Linked DNA regions of Shumkonia mesophila. The main gene of each other region encodes a partner of the protein of the gene in region 2 in a complex. Links are inferred from orthologs where the notes say so. Each region holds a gene or a part of one and is shown on either strand. Other genes may lie near its edges.

Region 1 (7,076 bases), on a different replicon or contig from region 2:
GAAGGCCGGCGTTCCCTGCCTGACGGCGGCGCAGGGCCGCAAGGTGGCCCGCGTGCTGGAACGGCGGGCCGCGGCGCTGGGTACGCCGCTGGTGAAAGAGGGGGCGGACTGGTTCGTGCTCGGCCGCGGCGAGGGGGTGCTCTTCTGCGAGGGCGACCGTTCGCTGGCGTTGCCCCGCCCCGGGTTGCCCGGCAAGCACCAGGTGCATAACGCCGGGCTGGCGGTAGCCTGCGCCCGACGGATGGCGGGATTTTCCATCCCCGAGGCGGCCATCGCCGCCGGCCTCGGCGCCGTCGAATGGCCGGCCCGCCTGCAACGCCTGACGAAGGGGTCGCTCCCCGCCTTGCTGCCCGAGGGCTGGGAACTGTGGCTGGACGGCGGCCACAATCCGGGGGCCGGCCGCGTGCTGGCCGAGCATTTCCGCCACTGGCGGGACCGCCCGCTGCACCTGGTATTCGGCATGCTCACCACCAAGGACCCGATCGGCTATCTGAAGCCGCTGGCCCCGGCGGTGACCCGGCTGCGCGCCGTCGCCATTCCCGGCGAGGCCAATTCGCTGGCGGCCGAGCAGGCGGCCGGGGCCGCCTCATCGGTGGCCATCGCGGCGGCGGCGGCGCCTTCCGTCGAGGCGGCGATCCGCCAGCTGGTCGAGGCCGATGCGCGCCCGGGGCGCATTCTCATCTGCGGTTCCCTATATCTTGCCGGAACGGTCCTTCGGGACAACGCCTGAGCGGAGACCCATTGCATCCGATGACGATAACGCTGATCACGCGCCGCCTGCACCTGCGGCCGCTGGAACCGACCGACGCCCGGCATTTCGCCCGCCTGTTCGGCGAGGACAGCGATGCCATCGCCATGACCGCCACCCTGCCCGATCCGTGCACCGTCGAAGAGGCCGGGAAATGGATCGCCAGAAGGATGCGCGATTCGCACGGCTTCGCCATCTGCCGGGCCGGCGACGGGGTATTCGTCGGGGCCATCGGCTTTGGCGAGGTGCTGGATCGCATCGAGATGGGCTATGGCATCGGCCGCCCGTTCTGGGGCAACGGGTTCGCCACCGAGGCGGTCCGCGAGGCGGTCCGCCATGCTAAGGCCGTCGGCGTCGGCGCGCTCGAGGCCTGCACCTTTCCCAGCAATCCGGCCTCGGCCCGCGTGCTCGAAAAAAACGGCTTCAAGAACATGGGCCGGATCACCCGCAACTATCCCCTGCGCGGCGGCCAGCGCGCGGTTTTTCGCCACGTCCTCGATCTGACCGGTCAGCCGAAACCCTAAGATTCGCCCGCAAACGCGAAGCCCCGCCGGATGGCGGGGCTTCGGACTTGCTTGCAGGAAGGGGAGCCGTCAGATGACCGACTCGACCCATTCCACCAGCTTGCTCTTGGGCAGGGCGCCGACCTTGGTGCCGGCGACTTGGCCGTCCTTGAAGATCATCAGGGTGGGGATCCCGCGCACCCCATAGTGCGAGGGCGTCGCCGGGTTCTGATCGATATTGATCTTGGCGACGGTCATGCGGTCGCTCATCTCGGTGGACAACTCCTCCAGCGAGGGGGCGATCTGCTTGCACGGACCGCACCATTCCGCCCAAAAGTCCACCAGAACCGGCTTCGACGACTGCAGGACATCGGTCTTAAACGAACCGTCGGTCACGTTCTTTGGCATCTATCCATTCCCATCAGGAGTTCTCGAACTTCTTGTATTGTCCCCCTGCGAACCTTGCCCCGCCCGAGGTTCGCCCGGCCCTGAATCTAGAGACCGGCCCCCGGACCGTCAAGGCGCGTGCGCATCGAGCAGGGCGTCGGGGAGCGGCATCAGGCGGGGTCCGTCGGTCCACAGAAGCGCGCAGCGGATGGGACGGTCGGGGTAGATCCGGCCGAGCGCTTGGCGATAGGCTGCCATCTGCCGAAGATAGATCGCCGGCACCGCCGCGACGTCGGCCGGCGGCGGCCGGTTGGTTTTGAAGTCGACGACCAGGACGGCCTCGGGCGTCACCACCAGACGGTCCACCTGGGCCGAGATGGTCCGGTCGCCGACGGTGCCGACCAGGGGCACCTCGGCCCGCCCGGCCGGGCCGAAGATGCCGCCGAATTCCGGATGCTCCAACACGGCCAGCGTTTCCGCCGCGATGGCCGCCTGCGTCGTCGGGTCGAGGCCGTGCACGCGCCGGGCCAGGAAGGCGGCGGCGGCGGCCGGACGCGCCGGCGGCGCCACCTGCGGCAGGGTCTGCAGCAGGGCGTGGATCAGACGGCCGCGCCGAAAGCGCAGGCCGTCGTCGCCTCCCAGCGGCGAGACCACCGGCGGTTCCTCGCCGTCGGGGTGGGACGGCGTGAGCGGACGCGGCGGGTCGGCCTCGGGCGGCGGCGGCCGAAGGACCCAGGCCGGGGGCGGGCCGGCGTCGGCGGGACGGGCCGCCGCCTCGTCGCGGCCGACGAGCGCCGCCGTCTGCGGGTCCGAAACCCGCCAGCCGGGCTCCTCGAAACCGACGTCGACGGCTTCGGCCTTTTCCTTCAGCGCCGCCACGATGCGGTCGTACCAGCAGCCCTCGCCGCGACCGCGCGTGGTCTCCCAGCCGCAAACGTAAAGCCGGTCGCGGGCCCGCGTCATCGCCACGTAGAACAGCCGGCGGTATTCCTCCGCCTGACGCCGGCGGGCCGCCTCGCGCAGCGCCCGGCAGGTGGTTTCCTCGTTGGCCCGGAAGGCCGGCCACAGGGCGGCCGGCGGCTCGGCCTCGTGCCACAGCACGCGGGCGTCGAGCCGGGGATCGGGAACGGTGCAGGTGTCGGGCAGGAACACCACGTTGGCCTGCAGGCCCTTGGCGCCGTGCACCGTCATCACCCGCACTTCGCCGCGTCCGTGTTCGAGGTCGCGCTTGATCTCGGTCCTGCCGGCTTCCAGCCAGTGCAGGAAGCCCTGCAACGAGGGCACGTGGTCGCGCTCGTACATCTGGGCCAGGGCAAGGAACTCGTCCAGGGGATCGCCGGCGTCGACGCCGAGCCGGCCGAGGATGTGCTGCCGGCCGCCGCCCGGCCCCAGCACGTCGGAAAAGAACTCGAACGGCGGCGCGAAGTCGGCTCGGTCGAGAAGTCGGCCGAGCCCGTCGCGCGCCGCCTCCCAGCCCGGCCGTTCGCCGGCCCGGCGCTTCAGCGCCTCCCACAGGGTACCGTCGCGCCGCCAAGCCAGGGCGAACAGGTCGTCGTCGTCAAGGCCATAGAGCGGCCCCTTGAGCACCTCGGCCAGCGACAGGTCGTCCTCGGGCAGCAGCAGAAAGCGGCCCAAAGCCATCAGGTCCATCACCGCCAACTGCTCGGTCAGCACCATGCGGTCGCTGCCGGCCACCGGAATGCCGCGCTCCTTGAGGCAGCGGATCATTGCCTCTGCGAAACGTTCCCGGCGGCGCACCAGGATCATGATGTCGCCCGGCTTGATCGGGCGGCCTTCCGATTCCAGAATTTCGCCGGCCTTCAGCCAGCCGTCGATGCGCTCGGCGATGCGCTCGGCCAGACGCACCGGCGGGCTGGCCGCCGGCAGATGGTCGAGCGGCGCGTCCCAGGGATCGGTTTCGGGGACGGGTTCCGGCTTGACCGTCGGCCAGATCTCGACGAGGCCGGCCTGGCCGTCGCGGTTCGACAGGTGGCGGATCGCCCGCCCGTGGAAGGTGACGCCGTCGGCCGCCGCGCTGCCGGCGAAGACCGCGTCGACGGCGCGCAACACCGTCCAGGTGGAGCGGAAGGACAGCGGCATCTCGACGGCCAGCCACGGCTGCCGGGCGGCCCCGGCGCGCGCGGCGAAGGCTTGGTGCATGCGCTCGAAGGCGGCGGGGTCGGCGCCCTGGAAGCTGTAGATCGACTGCTTCTCGTCGCCCACCGCGAACACGGTGCGCGGCGTGGCCCGTGCCCCGGCCCCGGCGAAGAACTCGGCGGCCAGGCCGGCCACCACGTCCCATTGCTCGGGGCTGGTGTCCTGGGCCTCATCGACCAGGATATGATCCAGCCCGCCATCCAGCTTGTAATGCACCCACGCCGCCCGGCCGTCGGCGCGAAGCAGGCTGCGCACCTTGAGCACGAGGTCGTCGTAGTCGAGCAGCGCCCGCCCGTCCTTGAGGGCGTCGTAGGTACCGAGCAGGGCTTCGGCGAAGGTGAGCAGCGCCTCGGTGGCCTGCGCCGTGGCCACCGCCTTCAGCCGCTCGGCCAGGGCGCCGATGCGCGCCTGCTCGGCCAGCAGGATGGGCAGGACCTCGGGGTCGGCGGCCCGCGCGCCCTTGGTGACGAGCCGGCTCTCGGCCCTGGGCTCGCCGGCCTTGGTCAGGAACACCTCGGCGTAGGCGCCCATCAGGCCGTCCGTCCGCGCCGCCGGATCGCCGATCCAGGCGCGGATGGCCGCGGCCTTTTCCCGGTCGCCGGCCGTTCCGCTGTCGAGGGCACGGCACGCCCGCGACAACGCTGCCGCGTCGAAGGCCCCGTCGGCGGCGGCCTCGACCAGCACCGAAGAGGCGGTGTCCCCGGCGGCGAGGCCAAGGACGGTGCGCACCGCCCCGCCCAGGGCGGCGACCGAGCCGTGGGCGGCGATGAGGTCGCGAAGCCGGCGCCGGTTGGCCGCCAGTTCGCGGATGACGCCGTCGATGCCGGCCTCGTCGGCCAGTTCGGCCAAATGGCGGACCGCCCCGGTCAGTTCCGGATCGCGGCCGTCGAAGGCGCCGACCAGGGTGGCGGCGCGGGCCTCGGCCAGCAGCTCGGCGCTGGTCCTCTCGTCGATGACCTGGAAATGCGGCGCCACCGCCGCCTCCAGCGGAAACTGGCCGAGCAGCGATTCGCAGAAGGCGTGGATGGTGCGGATCTTGAGGCCGCCCGGCGCGTCCAGAACCTGGGCGAACAGGCGCCGCGCCCGCACCGTCTGCGCCGCCTCGGGGGCCTGCCCCAAAAGCTTCAACAGGTCGTCGTCAAGGGCCGCGTCGGCCATCAGGGTCCAGGCGCCCAGGCGCTCGCGCAGACGGTTGGCCATCTCGGCGGCGGCGGCCTTGGTGAAGGTCAGGCAGAGGATGCGCCCGGGCGGCGTGCCGGCCAGCAGCAGCCGGCTGATGCGGTCGATCAGCACGCGGGTCTTGCCGGTGCCGGCGTTGGCCGACACCCACACCGAGCGGGACGGATCGGCGGCGGCGACCTGGGCGCCCAACGCGGTGCGGGTGTCGGTGGGGGCGGGGGCGCCGGGCGTCATTCGTCGCCTCCGCCGGCCAGCCATTCCTTGACCCGGGCCAGATGGTCGTAATCGCCGACGTCGCGCTCGAACATCGGGCGGCGGCGCGACAGGTAGGGGGTCCTGGGGTTGTCGAAAAGGGCGACCTTGCGAGCCAGGCCGGACATCGCCTCTTCGGCGATGGCGGCAACGCCTTCGTTCAGCACCCGCTCCTCACCGGGCAGCCGGCCGCCGGTGAGCCGAAGGTAGATCATCTCGGCCACCGACTTCGCGGGGATGCCGGCGAAGCCGCCGGCCGCCGCCATCGCTGCCTCCAGCGACAACTGCGGCGCCAAGCCGCATTCGACCTGCTTTCGCGACGGGACCTGGCCGGTCTTGTAGTCGATGATCGCCAGATCGCCCGTCGGCGTCAGGTCCAGGCGGTCGGCACGGCCGCTCAGAAGGAAGGGGCCGCCCGGCGCCGCCAGGACCAGCTCGCCCCGGGTCTCGGTGGCCAGCACGCGATGGCCGGCGGCGCGTCGGCGGCGCTCGAAGTCGATGAACCAGCGGGCCAGGCGCTCGAAGCGCGGCCACCAGAAGGCGCGAACCCCGGGCCGGGCCGTACGATCCCCGAACACCTGGCGGCCGATGGCGATCAGCCGGTCCTCGGCATCGGCCGGCAGCTCGCCGGGGACGGCGCGAATGAAGGCCTCCAGCGCGTCGTGGATGATGGTGCCGCGCTCGGCCGCCGCCGGATCGGCGTCGAGCGCGTCCAGCGGCGCCAGACCCAGGATGTGGCGCGCGAAGATGGCATAGGGGTCGCGAATCCACGCCTCGACCTGGGTGACCGATAGCCTGCGGGGCCGGGCCTCGGCGGGCGGCCGGGGGCGCGGCGGGACGACCGGGCGGGGTGGCCCGGCGGCATCCAGCCCCTCGAACCAGGCGATCCAGCGGCGGTCGGTCTCAAGCGTCCGGGCCAGCCCCGAACCGGCGGTGAGCGCATCCAGGCGGGCCAGCCAGCGCGATGGCACGGTCGGCGTTCCCTCGACCCGGCTGGCCCGGGTCAGGACGACGCGGGGCGCCGCGAAGGCCTGGGCGAAGTCGTGGGCCGAAAGGCCGATGCGGCGTTCCGGCAACGGCAACCCGAAGCTCTTCATCATCGGCCGGCTCATCCACGGCCCGGCCTGGGTTTCGGGCGGCCAGCAGCCCTCGTTGAGGCCGCCCAGCACGACGACGTCGGCCTGTTGCAGGCGGGCTTCCAGCGGTCCCCAGATGGCAAGGCGCGGATGGCGCCCGAAGCGGGGGCGCACCACGCGGCCCGCCATCAGGGCGTCGAAGAGGCCGGCGTATTGGCGGCCGGCCAGCGGCCCCAGGGAAGCTGCCGAGTCGGCCAGTTCGGCCAGGAAATGGGCGACGGCCTCGCCGGCCTCGCCGGCCCACAGGCGGGCGGCGCCGGGGGCCTCATCTGTGGCCGCCAGGGCCTCGACGCAGGCGACGTGGGCGGAAACCAGGGCGAGGGGATCGGCGGCGGTCTGGCGAAGCAGCGCATGGAGGGAAGCCGCCGCGTCCTCCAGGCTGGCGAGCAGGACGGCGAACCGGCTTGCCTGCCCGCCCAGCGCGGCGCGCAGACCGTCGATGCCGGGGGCCGGCCGGGGGCCGCGCAGGGCAGCGATTTCAAGCTCGCGGACGGCGGTCCGGAAGGCAACCGGGCGGCGGCCGCCGGCGGCCAGCGGATGCTTGAGCGCGGCCAACGTGGCGACCGGCGCAAAATCCTCGGCGACCATGGCCAGCGCCAGGCGCAGGAAGGCGGCGGGCGGCGTGTGGGCCAGCGGCTGGCCGGCCGAATCGTCGACGTCGATCGCCCAGCGCCGCAGTTCGGCGGCGACGCGGCGGGCCAGCGCGCGGTCGAG
Region 2 (7,198 bases):
CAGGGGCTCGTGGCGCGACGGGCAGACGAAAACGTCGCAGGCCGCCAGCAGGGCCGGCACGTCGTCGCGCCAGCCCAGGAAGCGGACCCGCGGCTTGACCCCCAGCCGCTGGGCCAGGACTTCCAGGCTTTCGCGCAGCGGGCCGTCGCCGGCGATCCACAGATAGGCGTCGGGCAGCCGGACCAGCGACTGGAGCAGGACGTCGAACGCCTTGTTGGGGTGGAGCCGGCCGAGGGCGAGAATCAGCTTGCCGCGGTCCGGCGTGTAATAGTCGGTGCGCCGCACCGGCGCCGCCGCCGTGTCGTCGGCGAAGTTGGGCAGGTAGTGCGCCTTTTCGGCCGGCCATCCCTCGTTGACCAGGTAGTCGCGGATGTCCTCGGTGTTGGCGATCAGGTGATCGCACCCCTGATAGTACTTGAGGTCGTAGTAGCCGCCGAGCCGGCTGACGTGGATGAACTTGCCGCGCGGGCACATCTGGGTGGCCCGGTTCATCCAGGTCATGACGATGTGCGGCTTGAAACCGCGGATCTCGCGGCGCATGACCAGCGGCGAGCCGAAATCCAGGCGCCCGCCGAAGGCGACTTCGACCGGCTCGATGCCCGCCGCGCGCAGTTTCGCCACCCGCTCGGCATCGCGGCGGATCACCACCAGCTGCTGGATGCCGGCGCGTTGAAGGGCCGGGACGAGACGCATGAAAAAAGACTCGGCTCCACCGTGGGGGGCTCCGGCCATGGCCTGAAGAACACGCATTGGGGCATCCACCTCTCGAAGTCCGCGGCGGCTGTTATACGTCCCGGGCGGGGCCTTGGAAAGGCCCCAAACCCTTGCCAAGGCACCATCGATGCGCCAATTTTTGGGACACGGGCGACAAGCATCATGTTATACCCAGGAAAACAAGGATGCGCATGGCAAACCCCTCGTTTGCACGGCTTGAAAATCGCGGGCTGCTGGCGGTACGGGGCGAGGATGCCCGAACCTTCCTGCAGGGCCTGATTTCCAACGACATCCGGCGGGTGACCGATGATCGAGCCATCCACGCGGCTTTCCTGACCGCCCAGGGAAAGTTCCTGCACGAGTTCTTCGTCGTGCCGCTGGGCGAAACGCTGATGCTGGACTGCGAAGCCGGGCGCGCCGCCGACCTGGCCCGCCGGCTTTCCCTCTATCGCCTGCGCTCCAAGGTCACCGTCGAGCAGCGGACGGCGGACTATCTCGTCGCCGCGGTGTTCGGAGAGGAGGCCGGCCAGGCCTTTCAATTGAACGGCGAGGCGGGCGACGCCGCCGCCTTCGCCGGCGGCGTCGTCTATCGCGACCCGCGCCTGGCGGCGGCCGGTGTGCGCGCCATCCTGCCCCGCGAGGGCGGCGAGGAAGCGCTTGGCCGCATGGGCTTCGCCGAGGCGCCGTTCGCCGCCTACGACGCCCACCGCCTGGCCCTCGGCCTGCCCGACGGCAGCCGCGACCTGGTGGTGGAGAAGACCATCCTGCTCGAGGCCGGATTCGACGAGTTCAACGGCGTCGATTGGCAGAAGGGCTGCTTCCTGGGGCAGGAACTGACGGCGCGCACCAAATACCGCGGCCTGATCAAGCGCCGCCTGTTGCCGGTCCGCTTCGACGGCCCGGCGCCGGCGGCGGGAACGCCCATCCTGCTGGACGGCCGCGACGTCGGCGAGATGCGCTCCTCGGCGCCCGGCATCGGGCTCGCCCTGCTGCGCCTCGAATCGCTGGAAGCGGCGGCAGGCGCCGGCACCGCCCTGATGGCGGGCGACATTCGGCTCGTCCCCGAAAAGCCGTCGTGGGCCAGGATATGAGCCCATCCGGAGCGCCCGTTCCATGAACCCCGATGACCTCCGCGACGCCGCCCGCAGGCTGGCGCCGATCGCCGTCCTTTACGACATCCGCCTTAAGGAATGCGGCGCCACGGCGCGCGGCGTCTTCTGGCGCAACGCGACGGGACAACAATTGCGCTTCGAGGTACTGATCGGCATCGTCGATCCCGCCGACGACGCGGGCGGCCTTACGCTCACCGACCTGGGCTGCGGCTACGGCGCCTTTTTCGATTTCGTCGCGCCGTTCCCTTTCATGCGAGACAGCACCTATTTCGGCTATGACATTTCCGAGGGCATGGTGCGCGAGGCCGCTCGGCGCATCCGCGATCCCCGGGCCCATTTCGCCCAGTGCCTGATGGCGACGCGCGAGGCCGACTACTCCTTCGTGTCGGGCACCTACAACATGAAGCTCGACGAAAGCGACCGCGACTGGATCGCCTATGTCGAAGGCAGCCTCAGGGACCTGTGGTCGAAGACCCGCAAGGGCCTCGCCTTCAACATGCTGTGCGCCGCCACCAAGAGCCGCAGGGAGAAGGACCTCTATTACGCCGACTGGCGGGTGTTCCACGATTTCTGCGTGAAGGAACTGTCGCCCCGCGTCACCGTGCTGCGCGACTATCATCTGGCCGAGTGGACGATCCACGTGCGCCGGTAGGCCGGCTCACACCGTCGGCGGCCACTTGCCTTCCACGGCAATGGCCTCACCCTCGCCCGGCCAGGGCGGCATGGTGATGCCGACGGCGGCCAAGGGCTTGTCCCCCAAGGCGCGGAACTGGAAATGGGTTCCCAGCGGGATGGTCAGGCACACGCCCGGCTCGACGGCGACGATCTCCTCGCGGGTTCCCTGCCGGCGCCACATCTCGCCCAAGCCGCCGACGAAGAACCAGATTTCCTCGACGGTGCGGTGCGTCACCGCCCGCGACGTTTTTCCCGGGGCGAGTTGGAAATGGGCGGCGCCGCCCCCGGCGAGGCCGAGCAGGATGCGCACGTCGGAGCCGTCCGGGGCAACCACGTCAGGATCGACGGCGAGCCGCTTGGTGGCGAAATCGGTCATGGCGCCACCCGTCCCCGCTCGTACCACGCCTGCGTGCGGGTGACGATGCCGACCACCGAGAGCATCACCGGCACCTCGATCAGGACGCCGACCACGGTGGCCAAGGCGGCGCCGGACTGGAAGCCGAACAGGCTGATGGCGGTGGCCACCGCCAGTTCGAAGAAGTTGCTGGCGCCGATCAGCGCCGACGGCCCCGCCACGCAGTGGGCGGCGCCGACCTTGCGGTTCAGCAGATAGGCCAGCCCGGCGTTGAAATAGACCTGGATCAGAATCGGCACCGCCAGCAGCGCGATGATCAGGGGCTGGGCGATGATCTGCTCGCCCTGGAAGCCGAACAGCAGCACGAGAGTCACCAGCAGCGCCCCCAGCGACACCGGGTGCAGGCGCGCCAGCACGGCCTGGAGCGCGCCGTCGTCGCCGTTCCTGACCAAGCCGCGCCGCCACAACTGGGCAAGGATCACCGGAATGACGATGTAAAGCACGACCGAGAGGAAGAGCGTTTCCCACGGCACGGCGATGGAGGAAAGCCCGAGCAGCAGGCCGACGATCGGCGCGAAGGCGAAGATCATGATGGTGTCGTTCAGCGCCACCTGGGAAAGCGTGAAGTGGGGCTCGCCGTCGCACAGGTGGCTCCATACGAAGACCATGGCGGTACAGGGGGCGGCAGCCAGGATGATCAGCCCGGCGATGTAGGAATCGATCTGCTCGGCCGGCAGGTACGGCGCGAACAGATAGCGGATGAACAGCCAGCCCAGCGCCGCCATCGAGAACGGCTTGACCGCCCAGTTGATGAACAGCGTGACGCCGATGCCCCGCCAGTGTTGGCGGACCTGGCCGATGGCGCCGAAATCGACCTTGAGCAGCATGGGAATGACCATCAGCCAGATCAGCACGGCGACCGGGATATTGACCTTGGCCACCTCCATGCGGCCGAACGCCTGGAAGACATCGGGCACGACCTGGCCCAGCGCGATGCCGCCGACGATGCAGAGCGCCACCCACAGCGTCAGGTAGCGCTCGAAAATCCCCATCGGGGCCTTGGCCGCGCGACGGCCGGTCGCTTCGCATTGGATCGACATGTTTTTCGTGGTCCTTCGTTCAGGCGGGATCGGCGGCCGAGGCGGCTTCGTCGCCCATGCGGCCGATGTCCTTGACGCGGCTGTGCAGCGATTGCCTGTCCAGCGAGGCGACCGGAAGGCTGGCGAACACCGCGATGCGGTTCTGCAGCATGCGGAACACCTTGAGGAAGAAGGCCCGCCGCTCGGCGTCCGTTCCCTCGAAGGTGGCCGGGTCTTCGACCCCCCAATGGGCCGTCATCGGCTGGCCGGGCCACACCGGGCAAACCTCGCCGGCCGCGTTGTCGCAGACGGTGAAGACGAAATCCATCACCGGCGCGCCCGGCTCGGCGAACTCGTCCCAGGCCTTGGAGCGCGCCCCCCCGGTGGGCAGCCCGGCGATGCGCAAGGTGTCGAGCGCCAGGGGATGCACGCGGCCGGACGGATGGCTGCCGGCGCTGTAGGCCCGGAACTTGCCTTTGCCCAGGCTGTTCATGATCGCCTCGGCCATGATGCTGCGCGCCGAATTGCCGGTGCACAGGAACAGAACGTTGAAGACTTTCTCGGTCATGGAGGGTCCCTTCAACCGGTGGGGGTCGCTTCCTTGTAGCGCCCGAGTGTTGCAAGCCCGTGACGGTCGAGGCCGGCCAGCACCGCCGGCCCCTCGTCGCACAACCGCTCCGCCGGGATGGCGGCGAGGCTGTCGAGGGCGCGGCGGTCCGCCAGAACGGCGGGATCTTCGGCCAGCGCGGCGCCGACGACGGCCAGGACGGCCGGCGCATACGGGTTCACCTCGCGGTCGGCAAGCCGGTAATAGGCCCATCGGCCCCGCTTGTCCGACAGGATCATCCCCGCCGACTTGAGGACCGAAAGATGCTTGGACACGGTCGCCGGAGCCAGGTCGAGGGCCATGGTGATGCGGCACACGCAGAGCGGCCCGGATTCCAGCATCTTGAGAATGCGGACCCGGTTGCGGTCGGCGATGGCCTTGGCGACGAATTCGAACTGCTCGATCATCGGCGATGTACCTGATAATTCGTTATATAGCGAAATATCAGGTACAAGACATCCCGTCAACGACGTTCTGGCAAGGCATCGGCCGGGGCGCATCCGCAGATCTCGGGATGGTCCTGGCAGCAGTCCTTTTGCAGGAAGTCCAGGAAGCGGCGCATGGCGCCGTAATCGACGGCATAGAGCATCTGGCGCTGGTGGCGGCGGACCGTGACGAGGCCGGTGCGCTCCAGTTCCTTCAGGTGGAACGACAGCGTCGAGGCCGGGGCGCCGACCCGCTCCGCGATGTCGCCGGCGGCCATGCCGGCCTCGCCCCGGCGGACCAGCAGGCGGAACACCGCCAGGCGGGTTTCCTGGGCGAGCGCAGCCAGGCAACTGAGGGCTTGCTTTGTTTCCATATTTCTAGAATAATCGAATTATACGAGTTTGACCAGTGGAGATCATGCCATGACCACCCCCGACATCAAAACCCTTGTCCGTGAACGTTATGCCGATGCCGCGACCCGCGCCTCCGGCTGCTGCGGCCCGTCGTCCTGCGGCTGCGGCTCCGGACCGGGCACCGGCGTCGACATGATCGGCAACGCCTACAGCCAGGTCGAGGGCTACGTCGCCGAGGCCGACCTCGGGCTCGGCTGCGGCCTGCCGACCCGCCACGCCGCCATCCGGGCCGGCGAAACGGTGCTCGACCTCGGCTCTGGCGCCGGCATCGACTGCTTCGTCGCCCGCCGCGAAACGGGCGATTCGGGCCGGGTGATCGGCGTCGACATGACGCCGGAAATGATCGCCAGGGCGCGCCAGAACGCCGCCAAGCTTGGCTACGGCAACGTCGAGTTCCGGCTGGGCGAGATCGAGAACCTGCCGGTCGAGGCCGGGGCCGTCGACATCGTGATCAGCAACTGCGTGCTCAACCTGGTGCCCGACAAGGCCGCCGCCTTCGCCGAAATGTTCCGCGTGCTGAAGGCGGGCGGCCGGTTCTGCGTGTCCGACATCGTCTCCAGCGTGGCCCTTCCCGCCCCCATCCGCGAGGCGGCGGCCCTGCACGTCGGTTGCGTGGCCGGCGCCATCGTCGAGGCCGAGTACCTGGCCCTGCTCGGCCAGGCCGGTTTCACCGACGTCCGCGTGGTCGAGGCCAAGCCGATCCCGCTGCCGGACGACCTGCTGGGCCGTTACCTCGACGCACGGGGGCTGGAGGCGTTCCGGGCATCCGGCACCGAGTTGCGCAGCGTCACCGTGCTCGGCACCAAGGCGGCATCCGCGGCCTGAAGCCGGCACATCGCCCTATTCGGCGGCGGCGCAGCAGGAGCCGCCGCCGAGCAGTTCCGCCCCCCTGGCGACGACCCGCCCGACCGCCTCGTCGGTTACCGGGCTGTGGCCCTTTTTGAGGCCGAGGTCGGCCAGTTGGAGATGCCTGAACCCCGAGAACCCCGCCTGTTCGAGGGTCTTGCGGGCGCAATCGATGGGGCAGCCGTCGATGGCCAGAACGGCCGAGGCGGCTTCGGTGCTCTTGACGATGCCCGGAACCCGCCCGCCGATGCCGGCCAGGCAGTACATGTTGCCGACGCCGCCGCGCGTGAGGTGGCGCGCCGCCTGGTCGGAGATGGCGCCGACGTCGGCCGCGCCGGAGCAGGCAAAAATGAGCTTCGGCGCGCTGTTGCACGCGCAACTGTCTTGCTTTTCCATGGTCGTTTCTCCCGTCTTCATCCCTTCAAAAGGGTCTTGATCTCATCCACCGAGGCCACCTTGCCGACCACCTTGACCACACCGTCCACGGCCAGGGCGGGCGTCATGGCGACGCCGAAGTCGGCGTAGCGGTTCATGTCGGTGATCTTCTCCATCTGATAGTCGAGGCCCAAGTCCTTGGCCGCCGCCTCGGCATGCTGGGCCAGGGCGTGGCATTTGGCGCAACCGCCACCGAGAATCTGGATTTTCATGGTGTTCCTCCTTTGGTTTCAGGATCAGCCGAAAAAGGTTCCGAAGAGCATGCCGCTCACCGTGGCCATCACCACGACGAGGACGACGAAAGCGAGGGTCTTCCTGGTCCCGAGGACGGTGCGGATGACCAGCATGCTGGGCAGGCTCAGCGCCGGCCCGGCCAGCAGCAGGGCCAAAGCCGGGCCCTTGCCCATGCCGGCGCCGATCAAACCCTGCAGGATCGGCACCTCGGTCAGCGTCGCGAAGTACATGAAGGCGCCGACCACCGAGGCGAACAGGTTGGCGGCGAGCGAATTGCCGCCCACCAGACCGGAAACCCACTC

The links. Proteins that work in one complex are often made in the same cells at the same time.
Region 1: the proteins of ODR01_RS18970 (region 2) and trxA are in contact, whole or in part, in an NMR structure (PDB 2IPA), measured with the Bacillus subtilis proteins. The link is inferred for Shumkonia mesophila from one-to-one orthologs.

What each region holds. Positions count from the first base shown.
Region 1 is NZ_JAOTID010000001.1:714,021-721,096, forward strand. The notes cover bases 1-2,857. They hold trxA (thioredoxin TrxA), read right to left. Parts: upstream 1,660-2,857; coding sequence 1,342-1,659; downstream 1-1,341. Other genes in these bases: ODR01_RS03245 (bifunctional folylpolyglutamate synthase/dihydrofolate synthase), read left to right, coding at 1-730; ODR01_RS03250 (GNAT family N-acetyltransferase), read left to right, coding at 751-1,272; addA (double-strand break repair helicase AddA), read right to left, coding at 1,768-2,857. In the rest of the region: more of addA, read right to left, coding at 2,858-5,208; double-strand break repair protein AddB, read right to left, coding at 5,205-7,076. UniProt on the Bacillus subtilis protein: Participates in various redox reactions through the reversible oxidation of its active center dithiol to a disulfide and catalyzes dithiol-disulfide exchange reactions.
Region 2 is NZ_JAOTID010000013.1:54,095-61,292, forward strand. Bases 2,740-5,718 are described here. They hold ODR01_RS18970 (arsenate reductase ArsC), read right to left. Parts: upstream 4,504-5,718; coding sequence 3,976-4,503; downstream 2,740-3,975. Other genes in these bases: ODR01_RS18960 (cupin domain-containing protein), read right to left, coding at 2,740-2,877; arsB (ACR3 family arsenite efflux transporter), read right to left, coding at 2,874-3,908; ODR01_RS18975 (ArsR/SmtB family transcription factor), read right to left, coding at 4,515-4,949; ODR01_RS18980 (ArsR/SmtB family transcription factor), read right to left, coding at 5,006-5,341; arsM (arsenite methyltransferase), read left to right, coding at 5,391-5,718. In the rest of the region: ODR01_RS18945 (glycosyltransferase), read right to left, coding at 1-750; CAF17-like 4Fe-4S cluster assembly/insertion protein YgfZ, read left to right, coding at 900-1,805; ODR01_RS18955 (class I SAM-dependent methyltransferase), read left to right, coding at 1,828-2,478; more of ODR01_RS18960, read right to left, coding at 2,485-2,739; more of arsM, read left to right, coding at 5,719-6,206; ODR01_RS18990 (putative zinc-binding protein), read right to left, coding at 6,222-6,623; ODR01_RS18995 (MTH895/ArsE family thioredoxin-like protein), read right to left, coding at 6,641-6,874; ODR01_RS19000 (permease), read right to left, coding at 6,899-7,198. UniProt on the Bacillus subtilis protein: Catalyzes the reduction of arsenate [As(V)] to arsenite [As(III)]. In vitro, can dephosphorylate para-nitrophenyl phosphate (pNPP).